Regions from separate parts of the Pseudomonas sediminis genome, predicted to be linked through region 2. Evidence: riboswitches for the same ligand, from Rfam matches in the RefSeq annotation. Region 2 holds a riboswitch; the other holds the start of a gene.
What was found. Region 2 has a riboswitch for manganese ahead of AAEQ75_RS03710 (TMEM165/GDT1 family protein). Riboswitches for the same ligand answer to the same signal wherever they lie in the genome.
Positions count from the first base shown of each region.

Region 1: linked by a shared signal. The riboswitch ahead of mntP (manganese efflux pump MntP) and the one ahead of AAEQ75_RS03710 (TMEM165/GDT1 family protein) in region 2 are both predicted to bind manganese.

Region 1 covers NZ_CP154631.1:2,854,224-2,861,385, reverse strand. Annotated here, with positions in the region: gene AAEQ75_RS13475 (NAD(P)/FAD-dependent oxidoreductase) at 1-1,116, shown strand, start outside; gene AAEQ75_RS13470 (hypothetical protein) at 1,132-2,037, opposite strand; gene mntP (manganese efflux pump MntP) at 2,040-2,609, opposite strand; yybP-ykoY riboswitch at 2,615-2,787, opposite strand; gene AAEQ75_RS13460 (hypothetical protein) at 2,864-3,166, opposite strand; gene AAEQ75_RS13455 (TerC family protein) at 3,226-4,212, opposite strand; gene AAEQ75_RS13450 (DNA polymerase II) at 4,410-6,770, opposite strand; gene AAEQ75_RS13445 (group II truncated hemoglobin) at 6,985-7,162, shown strand, end outside.
Region 2 covers NZ_CP154631.1:769,386-776,547, forward strand. Annotated here, with positions in the region: gene AAEQ75_RS03685 (thiolase family protein) at 1-1,088, shown strand, start outside; gene AAEQ75_RS03690 (IS1182 family transposase) at 1,215-2,636, opposite strand; gene AAEQ75_RS03695 (LysE family translocator) at 2,734-3,363, opposite strand; gene AAEQ75_RS03700 (2-hydroxyacid dehydrogenase) at 3,443-4,408, shown strand; gene AAEQ75_RS03705 (class I SAM-dependent methyltransferase) at 4,526-5,521, shown strand; yybP-ykoY riboswitch at 5,558-5,678, shown strand; gene AAEQ75_RS03710 (TMEM165/GDT1 family protein) at 5,772-6,353, shown strand; gene AAEQ75_RS03715 (ketosteroid isomerase-related protein) at 6,464-6,907, shown strand; gene AAEQ75_RS03720 (M48 family metallopeptidase) at 6,963-7,162, opposite strand, start outside.

The sequences.
Region 1 (7,162 bases), 2.1 Mb from region 2:
GACTACCTCATCATCGGCGCCGGCATTGCCGGCGCTTCAACCGGCTACTTTCTCGCCAGCCATGGCAAGACGCTGCTGCTCGAACGCGAGGCGCAGCCCGGCTACCACTCCACTGGCCGTTCAGCCGCGCTCTACACCGTGGCCTACGGCACGCCACAGGTCCGCGCGCTGACCGCTGCCAGTCGCGCCTTTTACGATGCCCCACCAGCCGGTTTTGCCGAGCATCCTCTGCTCACGCCACGTGGCGAGTTGGTGGTGGACTTCAGCGGTGACGCAGCCGAGCTGCAGCGCCAGTACGAGCAGGCCCGTGAGCATGTTGCAGAGGCTCGCCTGCTCAGTGCTGACGAGGCCTGCGCGCTGGTTCCGGTGTTGCGCCGCGAGCTCGTGCACGGTGCGCTGTTCGACCCCAGCGCCGCTGACATCGACACCGCCGCGCTGCACCAGGGTTACCTGCGTGGTATCCGCCAACAGGGCGGGGAGATTCACTGCAACCGCGAAGTGCTCAGTATCGACCGCGACGGGGACGGTTGGCAGGTGGAATGTGCCGGGCAACGCTACCGCACGCGCGTGCTGATCAATGCCGCCGGCGCCTGGTGCGACGAGCTCGCGCGTCTGGCCGGCCTACCCGGCATCGGCTTACAGCCCAAGCGCCGCGCCGCCTTCACCTTCAACGGCCCGGCAGGCATCGACTGCCAGCACTGGCCGGTACTGGTGAGCCTGGACGAATCGTTCTACTTCAAACCCGATGCAGGTCTCTTACTAGGTTCGCCAGCCAATGCCGACCCGGTGGAGCCACATGACGTGCAGCCTGAAGAGCTGGACATCGCCTTGGGCATCCATCAGATCGAAACCCACACCACGCTGCAGATTCGTCGTCCGGCGCACACCTGGGCCGGCCTGCGCAGCTTCGTCGTCGATGGCGATCTGGTCGGCGGTTTCGACACCCAGGCCGACGACTTCTTCTGGGTGGCAGCGCAAGGCGGCTATGGCATCCAGACCAGCGCCGCCATGGGCCAAGCCTGCGCTGCCTTGATTCGCCGGCAGCCGCTGCCGCCGCGCCTTGCAGAAGCAGGCCTGAATGCGGCTCTGCTCAGCCCTAGACGTCTGCTCGGTTAAGCCGTCAGCCGGGCCTCAACCGCCCTGCCGGTCGCTGGCAATCTCGGTTTTTTTAAGGCCGCCTGCCGATCTCACCACGCTCAATTCCAGCACTCGATCACGCCCACCTTCGGCGATCAGGTAACGACCATCGTCCAAGGGCAGGATCGCTTGCGGCGCCTTGAGGAACGACAACACGGTGGTCTGCTCGCCCTGGGCGTCGACCAGCAGCAGGCGGGCGCGATGGGTCGAGTCCTCGCTGATCCATAGCCCCTGCTCGTCGCACAGCAGGAAGGTCGGGTTGCGTAGGCCATCGATCACTACCGGGTCGCGGCCATCCTCGCGCAGCTCGCGAATCACCCCGGTTTCCTTTTCGCTATATAGCATGCGGCCGTCGGTGCAGCGGGTGATCGACTCGGTCTCCGAGAGGTTGTCACGCACCACGCTCAGTTGCCGATCATCCCAGCGGTAGCGCCATAGCCGGCCATTTCCCTTGCGGTCCTCGATGGCATACAGGTAGTGACCATCGTCCCACAGCCCCTGCACCTGATCGCCCGCGAACAGCTCGGAAACACGCTTGCCCTGCAGGAAGCTGACCGGCTTATCACCCGACTCCTGGCTGAACACCAGGCCACCACGGGCGCTGAGCAGGCCATCGGGTTTGGACAGGCCTTCGACCACCACTTCGCGGTCGCCGTCGGGCTGCATCAACAGGATACTGCCGCGACCATCCTGCAGTTCCTGGCTGACCAGAATGCCGCCACCCGGCGCTCGTGCCAGCCCGGCCGCCTTCTGTACGCCGTCGTAGGCGACGCGATACGACCAGCCACTGGCGGCCTGCACCGGAAAGAAGTATTGCCAGGCGAAGAACGCCAGGGCAGCGGCGATCAGCGCAGCAGCTGCCAGCAGTGCGTTTCTCAGAAAACGCAGGGACATGTTCATGTTCACAGACTCGCAAAGTGTTCGTAGAGAATCGTCGCGCCAACCAGCATCAGCACTACACCGCCGACGATCTCGGCACGCTTGCCAACCAGTTGACCGAGCATACGACCGAGCAACATGCCCAATGTCACCATCAGGGTGGTGGCCAAACCGATACAAAGTGCTGCGACCAGTATGTTCACCTCGACAAAGGCGAGGCTCACGCCAACGGCCAGGGCGTCGATGCTGGTGGCCACCGCGGTGACAGCCAGCACCCAAAAGGAATGGCGCGAGGGTTTGTCTTCAGACGCATCGTCATCGGCACTGAGGCCCGCGTGAATCATGTGCACGCCGAGCCCGACCAGCAGCACGAAGGCGATCCAGTGATCCCACTCAAGGACGAAGCGGCTGGCCGCCTGGCCGATCAGCCAGCCGATGATCGGCGTGATGGCCTCGATGGTGCCGAAGATCAAGCCGGCACGCAGGGCTTCGGCGAAGCGCGGCTTGTGCAGGCCCGAGCCCTTGCCGATGGCAGCAGCGAAGGCATCCGTCGACATGGCGAATGACAGAAGAAGCAGCGAGAGAGGATTCAAGGGAAACTCCAGCCGGGCCTGAGTCAACGACAAGCCACTGCGCGCCCGACCTGGCACAGGACTGTCGTTGGTCTCACCAATCCCAGCGGATGCGTTGGCCACGGCAGGTTGCCGAGAATGTTGACCAACGCGCCGACGCTAGCGCGACGGCAGGCTACTCCCCAAAGAGGTGCGCAGGATAAACCCAAGCGCGCCGGGGCGGAAGTGGCGGCGCCCAGCAACCGCTCAGCGGTGCCTGCACCGCCGACCTTGCATCAGGTCTCGACGCCCTGCTCGAGCGGTTTCTCGGGCTTCGCCTGCGGTGTCTCGGCGTCCTGCTCGTTCTCCTTGTCGTCCTCGCCAAGTGCTCGGTTGGTGGACTCTTGCAGGGAGTCCACCTGGCGGTTGACCTCATCCACCACCTCGCCAACTGAATCACTGATCAGCGCCTGTGCTTCCTTTTTCGCCTCTTCGGCGAGCTTCTGCGCGGACTGCTCGGCAGCATCGCAGCCCGCCAGGGTGATCAGCGCTACGCCCAGGACGACAGGCGTCAGGCGTTTTTTCCAGGTTTGATACATCTCGATTTCTCCACTTGCGAAACCGGACCTCGCCAGTGTGACGAGGCTCGGTTCATATGTCAGATGTTGGCGGGCGGCTGGCCGCGAGTCTTGTACAGCGACAGCAGTACGCCACCGATCAGCAGGCCCAGGGTCACGCTCAGCGACACCGCAGCCGGGATCTTGCCGATGATGCCGACCAGGAAGATTTTCGCGCCGATGAACACCAGCACCAGGGCCAGCGCGTACTTGAGGTAGGCGAAGCGGTGGATCAGCGCCGCCAGGGCGAAGTACAGGGCGCGCAAGCCGAGGATGGCGAAGATGTTCGAGGTGTAGACGATGAACGGATCCTGGGTGATGGCGAAGATCGCCGGCACGCTGTCGATGGCGAACACCAGGTCGGCGCACTCGATCAGGATCAGCGCCAGGAACAACGGCGTCACCCACAGCACGCTGCGCCCCTTGCCATCGTCCTGGCGCACGAAGAAGCGTTGGCCGTGCAGCTCATCAGTCACGCGCAGGTGCTTGCGCAGGAACTTGACCAGCACGTTGTTCTGCAGGTCCGGCGCATCGTCGAGCTTGGAGAACAGCATCTTCACGCCGGTGAAGAACAGGAAGGCGCCGAACACATAGAGAATCCAGCTGAACTCGTGAATCAGCGCTGCACCCAGGCCGATCATGATCGCCCGCAGCACCAGCACGCCCATGATTCCCCAGAACAGCACCTTGTGCTGGTACTGCCGCGGGATGGCGAGGAAGCTGAAGATCATGGCCATGAGAAACACGTTGTCCATCGACAGCGATTTCTCGATCAGAAAGCCGGTGAGGTAATCCATGCTGGCGTCGCCGCCCTTCTGGAAGAACACCCAGACACCGAACAACAGACCCGCAGTGATGTAGCCACCCGAGAGCAACAGGCTCTCGCGCACGCCGATCTCGCGGTTATCGCGATTCAGCACGCCAAGGTCGAAGGCCAGCAGGGAGATGACGACAGCGATGAAGACCAGCCACAACCAGGTGGCCGTGCCGAGGAAGTCGGCGAAGAGAAACGGTTCGAGGGCAGTCATGAGCCCCTCCTACAGTCAGATTGAACAGACTGTGATTCCGACATCGCGGTGTTAACCGCCAGAGGGGCCCGGCATCACGGGCGCAAATATATTCAGGCCGCGAACTCCGCTCAACGGGGCGAATTTTGCAAAGTATTTCAAGGCAATTAGCCCATTTCTCGCGCGGAGGTTCTACCCAGAGCGGCGGCCGGCGCATTTCAGAACAGCCCGAGCTGCCCATCTACCAGCCGCTCGAACTCACCGCCGACGAACGGCAGGATGGCATCGGCCACAGGTTTCAACTGACGGCTGATGTAGTGCTCGTAGTCCACCGGTGACAGCAGGCGCTCCAGTGGTTGCGGCCCGCTAGTGGTGATCAGGTAGCTGATCCAGCCGCCGCGCTGGTACTGCAACGGTCGATCCAGACGCTGGTTGTGCTCGTCGGCCAGGCGTGCGGCGCGCACATGCGGCGGCACGTTGCGCTGGTAGTCATCGAGGCGCCGGCGCAAGCGCTTGCGATAGACCAGCAACTCGTCCAGCTCGCCGGCCAGCGTACGTTTCACGTAGTCGCGCACGTAGTCCTCGTAGGGCTGGCCGGCGAACACCAGGCGATACAGCTCCTGCTGGAAGCGCTGGGCCAGCGGCGACCAGTCGGTGCGCACCGTCTCCAGCCCCTTGAACACCATGCGTTCGCTGCCGTCTACGTCGTGAACCAGGCCGGCATAACGCTTCTTGCTGCCCTCCTCGGTGCCGCGAATGGTGGGCATGAGAAAGCGCCGGTAATGGGTCTCGAACTGCAGCTCCAGGGCGCTGGTCAGGCCGTATTCCTGCTGCAGATGCTCGCGCCACCAGGCGTTGACGCGAGCCACCAGCGCGCGACCGATGTGTGTCGCCTCGTCCTCGTCGTGGGCGCGGCCGAGCCAGACGAAGGTGGAGTCGGTGTCGCCGTAGATCACCGCATGCCCCTCAGCTTCGATGAGCTCGCGGGTGCGCTTCATGATCTGGTGCCCGCGCAGGGTGATGGACGATGCCAGGCGTGGGTCGAAGAAGCGGCAGCCGCTGGAGCCAAGCACACCGTAGAAGGCGTTCATGATGATCTTCAGCGCCTGTGACAAGGCCGCGTTGCCCTCGCGCTTGGCCGCCTCACGGCCCTGCCAGACGCGCTCGACGATGGCCGGCAGGCAATGCCGGGTACGCGAGAAACGGGCGCCGCGAAAACCCTCCACCGAATGTTCGTCATCCGGCTGGTGCAACCCTTCGACCAGCCCCAGCGGATCGATCAGAAAGCTGCGGATGATCGACGGGTACAGGCTCTTGTAGTCCAGCACCAGCACCGAATCGTACAGACCGGGGCGCGAGTCCATGACGAAACCGCCAGGGCTGTTCTCGCCACGAATGTCACCGAGATTGGGCGCGACGAAACCCAGACGGTGCATGGGCGGCAGGTACAGGTGGGTGAAGGCCGCCACCGAGCCGCCGCTGCGGTCGGCGGCTAAACCAGTGACGCTGGAGCGCTCCAGCAGGAAGGCGAGCAGATCGGTATGAGCAAAGATGCGCGTGACCAGCTCGCAGTCCTTCAGGTTGTAGAGCGCCAGCGCCGGCTTGTCCTCGTCGAACATGCGCTGGATCTCGTCCATTCGTGCATAGGGCGTGTCGATGGCCTTGCCCTCGCCGAGCAGGGTCTGCGCCACCGATTCCAGGCTGAACGAAGGGAAGCTCCAGGTGGCTGAGCGCAGCGCCTCGATACCGTCGATGATCAAACGCCCGGCCGCCTCGGCGAAGTAGTGCTGGCTGCTGTTGTGCTGGCGCCAGCCCATCACGTCGCCGCCACGCCCCAGCAGCAGCGGGACCTTGAGTTGCTCGGCGTGATCGCGCAGCACGCGCAGGTCGAACTGCACCAGGTTCCAGCCGATGATGGCATCCGGATCATGCCGCTGCAGCCAGTCGTTCAGGCGTTCGAGCAGCACCTTGCGGCTGTCGCAGTACTCCAGTTCGAAGTCGACGATACTCGCGTCGCCATTGGCCGGGCCGAGCATATACACCTGGCGCTGACCACAGCCTTCCAGGGCGATGGAATACAGCTCGCCGCGGGCGCTGGTCTCGATATCCAGCGACACCAGGCGCAGCGCCGGGCGGTAATCGGTGGCGGGTTTGAGCGACTTGCACAGCAGGCTGCCGTCTTCCTGCTCGATACCGTCGAACAGCACGCTGGCGGTGATAAAGCGCTCCATCAGGTAGCGATCCGGCGGGCGGATATCGGCCTCGTAGACGTCGACGCCGACCTGGCGCAGCTTCTTCTCCAGTTGCAGCAACTGGCGGTACTGGCGGCAATACAGGCCCAGCACCGGGCGGTGTTTGAAGTCGCGCAAGGTCAGTTCGCGCAGCTCGACGCCCTTCTCATTACGTAACAATGGCTCGGCCCAGGCGCGCTGCTCGGCGGGGATAAAAGCCACCGTCTCCTGGCACGGCAGGCGTATCTGACGCGGGCCGGCATCGGTCGCCAGCCAGAAGGCCACCTCGGTGCCTTCCGGCGTATCGCGCCAATGGCGGCTGAGCACGAAGCCTTGCTGGGGTTGCATCATCATCTTTTCAGGCAAGCACGATCTGCCCCCTCTCCCGCTTGCGGGAGAGGGCTGGGGAGAGGGTGTGAGCTTTTCCCCTCTCCCCCGGCCCCTCTCCCATGAATGGGAGAGGGGAGAAAACAGCCTCTGCAGTTGCCCATTACCTCAAACCAAACTGGCCGGCCATTCTACGCGAGCGGTTACAATGGCGCCTTTTCCGCGGAATAACGCGATGAGCCACACCCCTCCCTACGGCACCGGCGATGCCTCCTACCAGGCTGCCGGTGGCATCGACGGCCTGCGCCACCTGGTCGATGATTTCTACCGACTGATGGACGAACGCCCCGAAGCCGCCGCACTGCGTGCCCTGCACCCAGCCGACCTGAGCGCCTCACGCGACAAGCTGGCGT
Region 2 (7,162 bases):
GCGCGGCCGCCATTCGTGAAGCGGTCAAGCGCGCCGGTATCGAGCCAGCCGACGTACAGGAAGTGATCATGGGCTGCGTACTGCCGGCGGGTCTCAAGCAAGGTCCGGCCCGCCAGGCCTCGCTTAATGCAGGCCTGCCTGCAGCCACCGGCTGCACCACCATCAACAAGCTATGCGGCTCAGGCATGAAGGCCGTGATGATGGCCTTCGATTCGCTGAAAGCCGGCAGCAACCAGGTAATGGTCGCCGGCGGCATGGAAAGCATGTCCAACGCGCCCTATGTACTGGAGAAAGCACGCACGGGCCTGCGTATGGGGCATGGCGAGATCAAGGATCATATGTTCCTCGACGGCCTGGAGGACGCGCGCACTGGCCGCCTGATGGGCTCTTTCGCTCAGGAGACCGCCGATAAGTACGGCATTACCCGTGAGGAAATGGACGCCTATGCCATCGAATCGCTGCGACGCGCGCAGGCGGCGATCAAGGACGGCTCGCTGGACGCGGAGATCGTTCCGGTCACTGTCACCTCGCGCAAGGGTGAGGTGGTGGTCAAGGATGATGAACAGCCGCTGACGGCCAACCTGGACAAGATCCCTACACTCAAGCCCGCCTTCAAGAAAGACGGCACCATTACCGCGGCCAACGCCAGTTCTATTTCCGACGGCGCCAGCGCGCTGCTGCTGATGACCGCCGATGAAGCGGCCAAGCGCGGTCTCAAACCAGTTGCCAAGGTGGTTGCCCACGCGACCCAAAGCCAGGACCCGAGCGAGTTCACCCTGGCGCCCATCGGCGCGATGAGCAACCTGCTTAAGAAGACCGGCTGGAGCAAGGACGAGATCGACCTGTTCGAGATCAATGAAGCCTTCGCCATGGTGACCATGCTGGCCATGCGCGAGCACGGCCTGGACCATGCCAAGGTCAACGTGTTCGGCGGCGCCTGTGCCCAGGGCCACCCGGTGGGTTCCACCGGCTCGCGGATTATCCTCACTCTGATCAACGCCCTGCAGAAGAAAGGTGGCAAGCGCGGCGTCGCCTCGCTGTGCATCGGCGGCGGCGAAGCAACAGCGGTGGCCATCGAACTGCTGTAACTCGCCCCATCAGCAAAGAGCCCCGCAATCCAGAGCGTGTGAAAACGCACTGACGCCAGAAAAATCCAACGCCCCGACTGGTTCGGGGCGTTGGTGTTTTTGATGCTTGGAAATGGAAGGCGGGATTTACCCCAACAGCTCGATCAGCCGACGGGCACCCATCACATTGATGGCACGCTTCAGGTTGTAGGCGTTGACCGCCAGGGCCATTTCCGTCCGAGCGCCCTGCAGTTGTCGGAGCAGGAAGCGACCATTACCCAAAATCCATTGCTTCAGGTTGCCGAAGGGATGTTCGACGATGGATCGGCGCCTGACCATCATCTCTGGATGCACCTGCATCCGCTGATGCATGCGCTCGAATGCGGCCTCATGGACATGCCGAGTCACTTGTCGACGTTTAGCCTTGGTGCAGCGTGATTTCAATGGACAAGCCGTGCAGTCGCCGCGTAGAGCATAAATGCGCTGTAGGCCGTTTACCTGCTTGAGCGGTAACCATTGGCCTGCAGGGCATTGGTACTGGTCGTTTTCTGCGTCGTAGCTGAAGGCGCTGCGATCGAATAGCGGCGTGTCGTCGCCCTTGTTATTTATGCCCCGATTCTCCGGCACATAGGCCGTAATCCCAGCATCATCACACGCTTGAAACTGCTCACCACTGGAGTAGCCCGCATCGGCTGTAACCGTCAGATCTTCCTGCGCCAGGATCGCCTGGGCGGCCTTGGCCATAGGTTCCAGTTGCTGGTTATCGCTGCTGCCCTGAGTGACAGCATGATGCACGATCAGCCCATGCTCGCCATCCACCGCGTTTTGCACGTTATAAGCCACGCGAGCCCCCTGGTGGGTACGCATCATGCGCGCCTCGCTCTCACCCACGACGAACTGCTCCAGCCCCTGTACCTCCATCAACGCCTGGGCTGTCAGGTTATCGGCATGTCGGCTCTCCAGCTGCTGCAGTGCAGCCTTGACCGCACTGCGATCAACCACTTCAGCGGCCTCACTGCGGTCAGCCTCGCCCAGTTCGGCCAGATAACGGGCGATCTGCGCCTCCAGCTTGCCTTGTTGACGCTTGAGCTTCGTCAGGCTCAGGTGCTTGCGTTGCGACGCTACCGCCTGAAACTTGCTGCCATCGATGGCCACGAGTTGCCCACTGATCAGCCCCACCTGGCGACAGAACTGGACGAAGGTGCGGCAGGTCGCCTGAAAAGCAGCGCTGTTGTCCTTGCGAAAATCAGCAATGGTCTTGAAATCCGGTGCCAATCGGCCCAGCAGCCACATCACCTCGACATTGCGTTGGCACTCAGCTTCCAGGCGCCGGGAGGAGCGGATGCGCTGGAAGTAACCGTACAGATAAAGCTTGAGTAGATCCGCTGGATCATAGCCAGGACGTCCAGTCTTGAGTGGTTCGGCCTTGCTGAAACCCAGAGCCTGCAGATCCAGGCGGGCGACATAGGCCTCGATCACCCGTACCAGGTGATCCTCCGGCACCAGCTCCTCCAATGTGGGAGGAAACAGGCTGCTTTGCTGACGACCTTCGCCCTGGATGTAGCCCATAAACGACAATGCCCCCATCGACTGATGGAGGCATTGTCTTCAGCTTGCTCTCAGACTGCTAGGTTTTCACACAGTCTGAATCGCGGGGCTCTTTCGTTTAGTGCATTTCGGTCAGCGCCAGCTTCACACCAATCCCCACCAGCACCGCGCCCATCAGTCGGTCGAACCAGTGCCCCATACGGGCAAAGCCGGCGCGCACGCGTTGCTGGCTGAACAGCCAGGCCACCAGGCAGAACCAAAATGCAGTCGCCAGGGCCAGATAAAGGCCGTAACCGGCCTGCACCGCCACCGGCGTATGCGGATTGATCACCACGGTGAACAGGGAAAGGAAGAACAACGTCGCCTTGGGGTTGAGCCCGTTGGTGATGAACCCGGTAACGAACGCACCACGGCCGCTGCGCTCGCCGGCGGCCAGGCTCAGCTCGGCACTGGCCGGGTCGGCCGGGCGCGCACGCAGTGCCTTGATGCCGATGTAAAGCAGGTAAGCCGCCGCCAGCCATTTCAGTGCGTTGAACAGAACGATGGACTGCGACACGATCAGGCCGATACCCAGCAACGAATAGGTAACGTGCACCAGAATGCCGGTGCCTACGCCAAAGGCGGTGAACAGCCCGGCGCGGCGACCGTAACCGACGCTCTCACGCACGACGATGGCGAAATCCGGCCCCGGGCTGGCCACCGCCAGCAGATGAATCAGGGCAACGGTGAGAAATTCACTCCAGTACATGGCGGCTCCGCATCGACAGTGAAGGTCTGGTAGGCTCGCCAATCTACTCCTGCGACCCTCCTGCGAAAAGGTACAGCTGATGAGCAAAAGTCCCCGCGCCGTCTTCCTCGATCACGCCTCTCTCGACCTTGGCGACCTCGACATGCAACCGTTGCATCAGGCCTTCGCCGAGCTGACCCTGCACGCGCACACGCGTCCGGATCAGGTCGCCGAACGCCTGCAAGGCGCCCAGGTCGCCATCAGCAACAAGGTGCCGCTGGACGCAGCCACCTTCGCCGCCTGCCCCGAGCTGAAGCTGGTGCTGGTGGCCGCCACCGGCACCAATAACGTCGACCTCAAAGCCGCCAGCGCCCACGGCGTGACCGTCTGCAATTGCCAGGGCTATGGCACGCCATCCGTGGCGCAGCACACCCTGATGCTGTTGCTGGCCCTGGCCACGCGACTGCCCGACTACCAGCGCGATATCGCCGCAGGCCGCTGGCAACAAGCCAGCCAGTTCTGCCTGCTCGACCACCCCATCGTCGAGCTCGAAGGCAAGACTCTGGGCATGCTCGGCCATGGCGAACTGGGCGGCGCCGTTGCTCGTCTGGCCGAAGCCTTAGGCATGCGCGTGCTACTCGGTCAACTGCCGGGCCGGCCCGCGCGCGCTGATCGCCTGCCGTTGCATGAACTACTGCCACAGGTCGATGCCCTGACCCTGCACTGCCCACTCAACGAGCAGACACGCAATATGATCGGCGCCGAAGAGCTGGCACTGATGAAGCCGCGCGCATTTCTGATCAACACCGCACGCGGCGGCCTGGTCGACGAACAGGCGCTGGCTGATGCTCTGCGCAGCGGCCATCTCGGCGGCGCGGCAACCGACGTACTGCTGCAGGAGCCGCCCAAGGACGGCAACCCGCTGCTGGCCGCAGACATTCCGCGTCTGATCATCACCCCACACAGCGCCTGGGGCAGCCAGGAAGCCCGCCAGCGCATCGTCGGGCAGATGGTCGAGAACGCAGCCGGCTTCTTCGCCGGTGCGCCGCTGCGAGTCGTCGGGTAAGCTGCGCAGCTTTCTTGTAGGAGCGAGCTCTGCTCGCGAACACGGTCAACAGCAAAATCTTCGCGAGCAGAGCTCGCTCCTACACCGCGCGCCGTAAACAGATTCTCAGGAAATACCATGGACCCGCGAAGCGAAGTTCTCCTGCGCCACGCCGAGCTATTCAGTGGCGAGCTGTTACTGGCCGGCCTGCCGGCTGACGACCTGCTTGGTGCCCTGCCTCAGGCTCGTGGCTGGAACTGGCATGCCGCTGATCAGGCGCTGCTCTCGGCGCGCTTTGCCGACCGCAGCCACTTCGGCACGCAGATGCCAGAAGGTGACTACCGTGCTGCCGTGCTGTTCCTGCCCAAGTCACGCGAGCTGAGCGACTACCTGCTGCAAGCGCTTGCCTCGCGCCTGGCCGGCAAGCCGCTGTACCTGGTCGGCGAAAAACGTGGCGGTATCGAGCGCGCATCAAAACAGTTGGCAGCCTATGGCAAGCCACGCAAGCTCGACAGCGCGCGGCATTGCCAACTCTGGTGCGTCGAGGTAGAGCAGGCGCCGCCCGTCCCCGACCTGCATGCCCTGGCACAGAGTTATCCACTGCAGTTGGCCGACGGCGCGCTGGAGATCGTTACTCTGCCCGGCGTTTTCGCCCATGGCAGGCTTGATCGGGGTAGCGCGCTACTGCTCGAGCATCTGGATGAACTGCCTAACGGCCACATGCTTGACTTCGGCTGCGGTGCTGGCGTGCTCGGCGCCGCGCTCAAACGGCGTTATCCAGACAGCGAGCTGAGCCTGCTGGATGTCGACGCCTTCGCCCTGGAGAGCAGCCGCCTGACCCTGGCTCGCAATGGCCTGACGGCCAACCTGATCGCTGGCACCGGAATCGAGTCGGCGCCAGAAGGATTGAGCGCCATCGTCAGCAACCCGCCGTTCCATCAAGGCGTGCACACCGACTACCAAGCCAGTGAGAACCTGCTGAGCCAGGCAGCCCGCCACTTGATAAAAGGTGGCGAACTGCGTCTGGTGGCCAACAGCTTCCTCAAATACCCGCCATTGATCGAACGTCATCTGGGCCCGTGCCGCACCCTGGCAGATGCCGATGGCTTTCGCATCTACAGCGCCCGGCGCTGATTGGGGTTGCTCCCAACGCAGCGCTTGGGCACAATTGCGCCCGTCCTAGGGGAGTAGTCTCCCGCGAGCGCCCTGCTCGCCCGGTATACGTCAACACACTTGCTCCGCAGAGCATGGCGTATACGACCCAAGGCCTACATAGAGAGGCCTGCGGTTTGACAAGACCTATGACACGCACAACCTATACCCGGGGCGGGAAGGTCGTTCGTGTCATAAGCCGTGTCGACCCGCCCCTTTAGGAAACCTGATGCTGGAATCGCTGTTCGTCCCCACCCTGATCGTTGCCCTCGCCGAAATCGGCGACAAGACCCAGTTGCTCGCACTGCTGCTGGCCGCCCGCTTTCGCAAGCCATGGCCGATCATCTGGGGCATCGTCGTCGCCACCCTGGCCAACCATTTCGCGGCTGGCGCTGTGGGTAACTGGGTTGCCGGTTTCTTCTCACCCGCCACCCTGAGCTGGATTCTCGCGGCCAGCTTCGTCGCCGTAGCGGCCTGGACCCTGGTGCCAGACAAACTGGACGACGACGAGGAATCCGGCCTGAAGAAATACGGTCCCTTCCTCACCACCCTGATCGCCTTCTTCCTCGCCGAGATGGGCGACAAGACTCAGGTCGCGACCGTGATGCTGGCGGCGCAGTATCCGCACTTCATTCTGGTGGTGCTCGGCACCACGCTGGGCATGCTGCTGGCCAACGTACCGGTGGTACTGGCGGGCAACTTCGCAGCCGAGCGCCTGCCATTGACGCTGATTCGCCGCCTCGCGGCCTGTGCCTTCGCCGCCCTGGCAATCTATGCCGGCTATCAGGCAATGAAACTCAGCGGCCTGATATGACGACTCACTGACGTCAACGGGCTGGCATTTCGGCCAATCCCAGCCCCCTACCGCCTGCTGCTAAAGTACGTGCCACGTCACGTCATACGGTATGCAGTCGGGAGGGCGGCATGTCATTGGATGATCGCAAGAAGCTGGTGTGCCAGCACATCGACCTGACCTGGAACAAGGGGCGCCTGGCCCTGGCCGAACAGCTGCACAGTCGCGACTTTCTCTACAAGAGCTCGTTCATGGGTCGCCCACTCGACAGCGCCGGCTTCGCCCGGATGGTGCAGGACATCCGCTACGCCATGCCGGACCTGCAGATCGTGGTCGAGGAGTGCGTCGCCGAAGGCTACAAGGTGGTGACCTGGAGCACGCTGATCGGCACCATCGAAAAACCCGCGCTGGGCTATCCGCCCAGCGACAAGGTGCTGAGCATCTCGGCCATGGCCTTCTGGACACTGACGCCCAGCAATGAGATTCAGGAAATCTGCACCATGTTCGACATGGAAAGCTTCCGTGCCCAATTGGGCCTGCAACCCCGCCCCTTCGCCGAAACGGCGCTACCCTGAAACGCAAACGGCGCGCCGTGAACCATCACGCCGCGCCGTTTCTTCATGCCCGAACTTAGCGCCCGGCCTTGGCCTGCTCGTACAGCGGCATCACCTTGGGAATCGCCGCCTGCAGCGAAGCGATACGGCTGCTGGAGGACGGGTGAGTGCTCATGAACTCGGGCGGCGCACCACCACCGGCGGCCTCCATTTTCTGCCACAGACTGATGGCCGCATTCGGGTCATAACCCGCGCGAGCAGCCAATTCGAGACCAA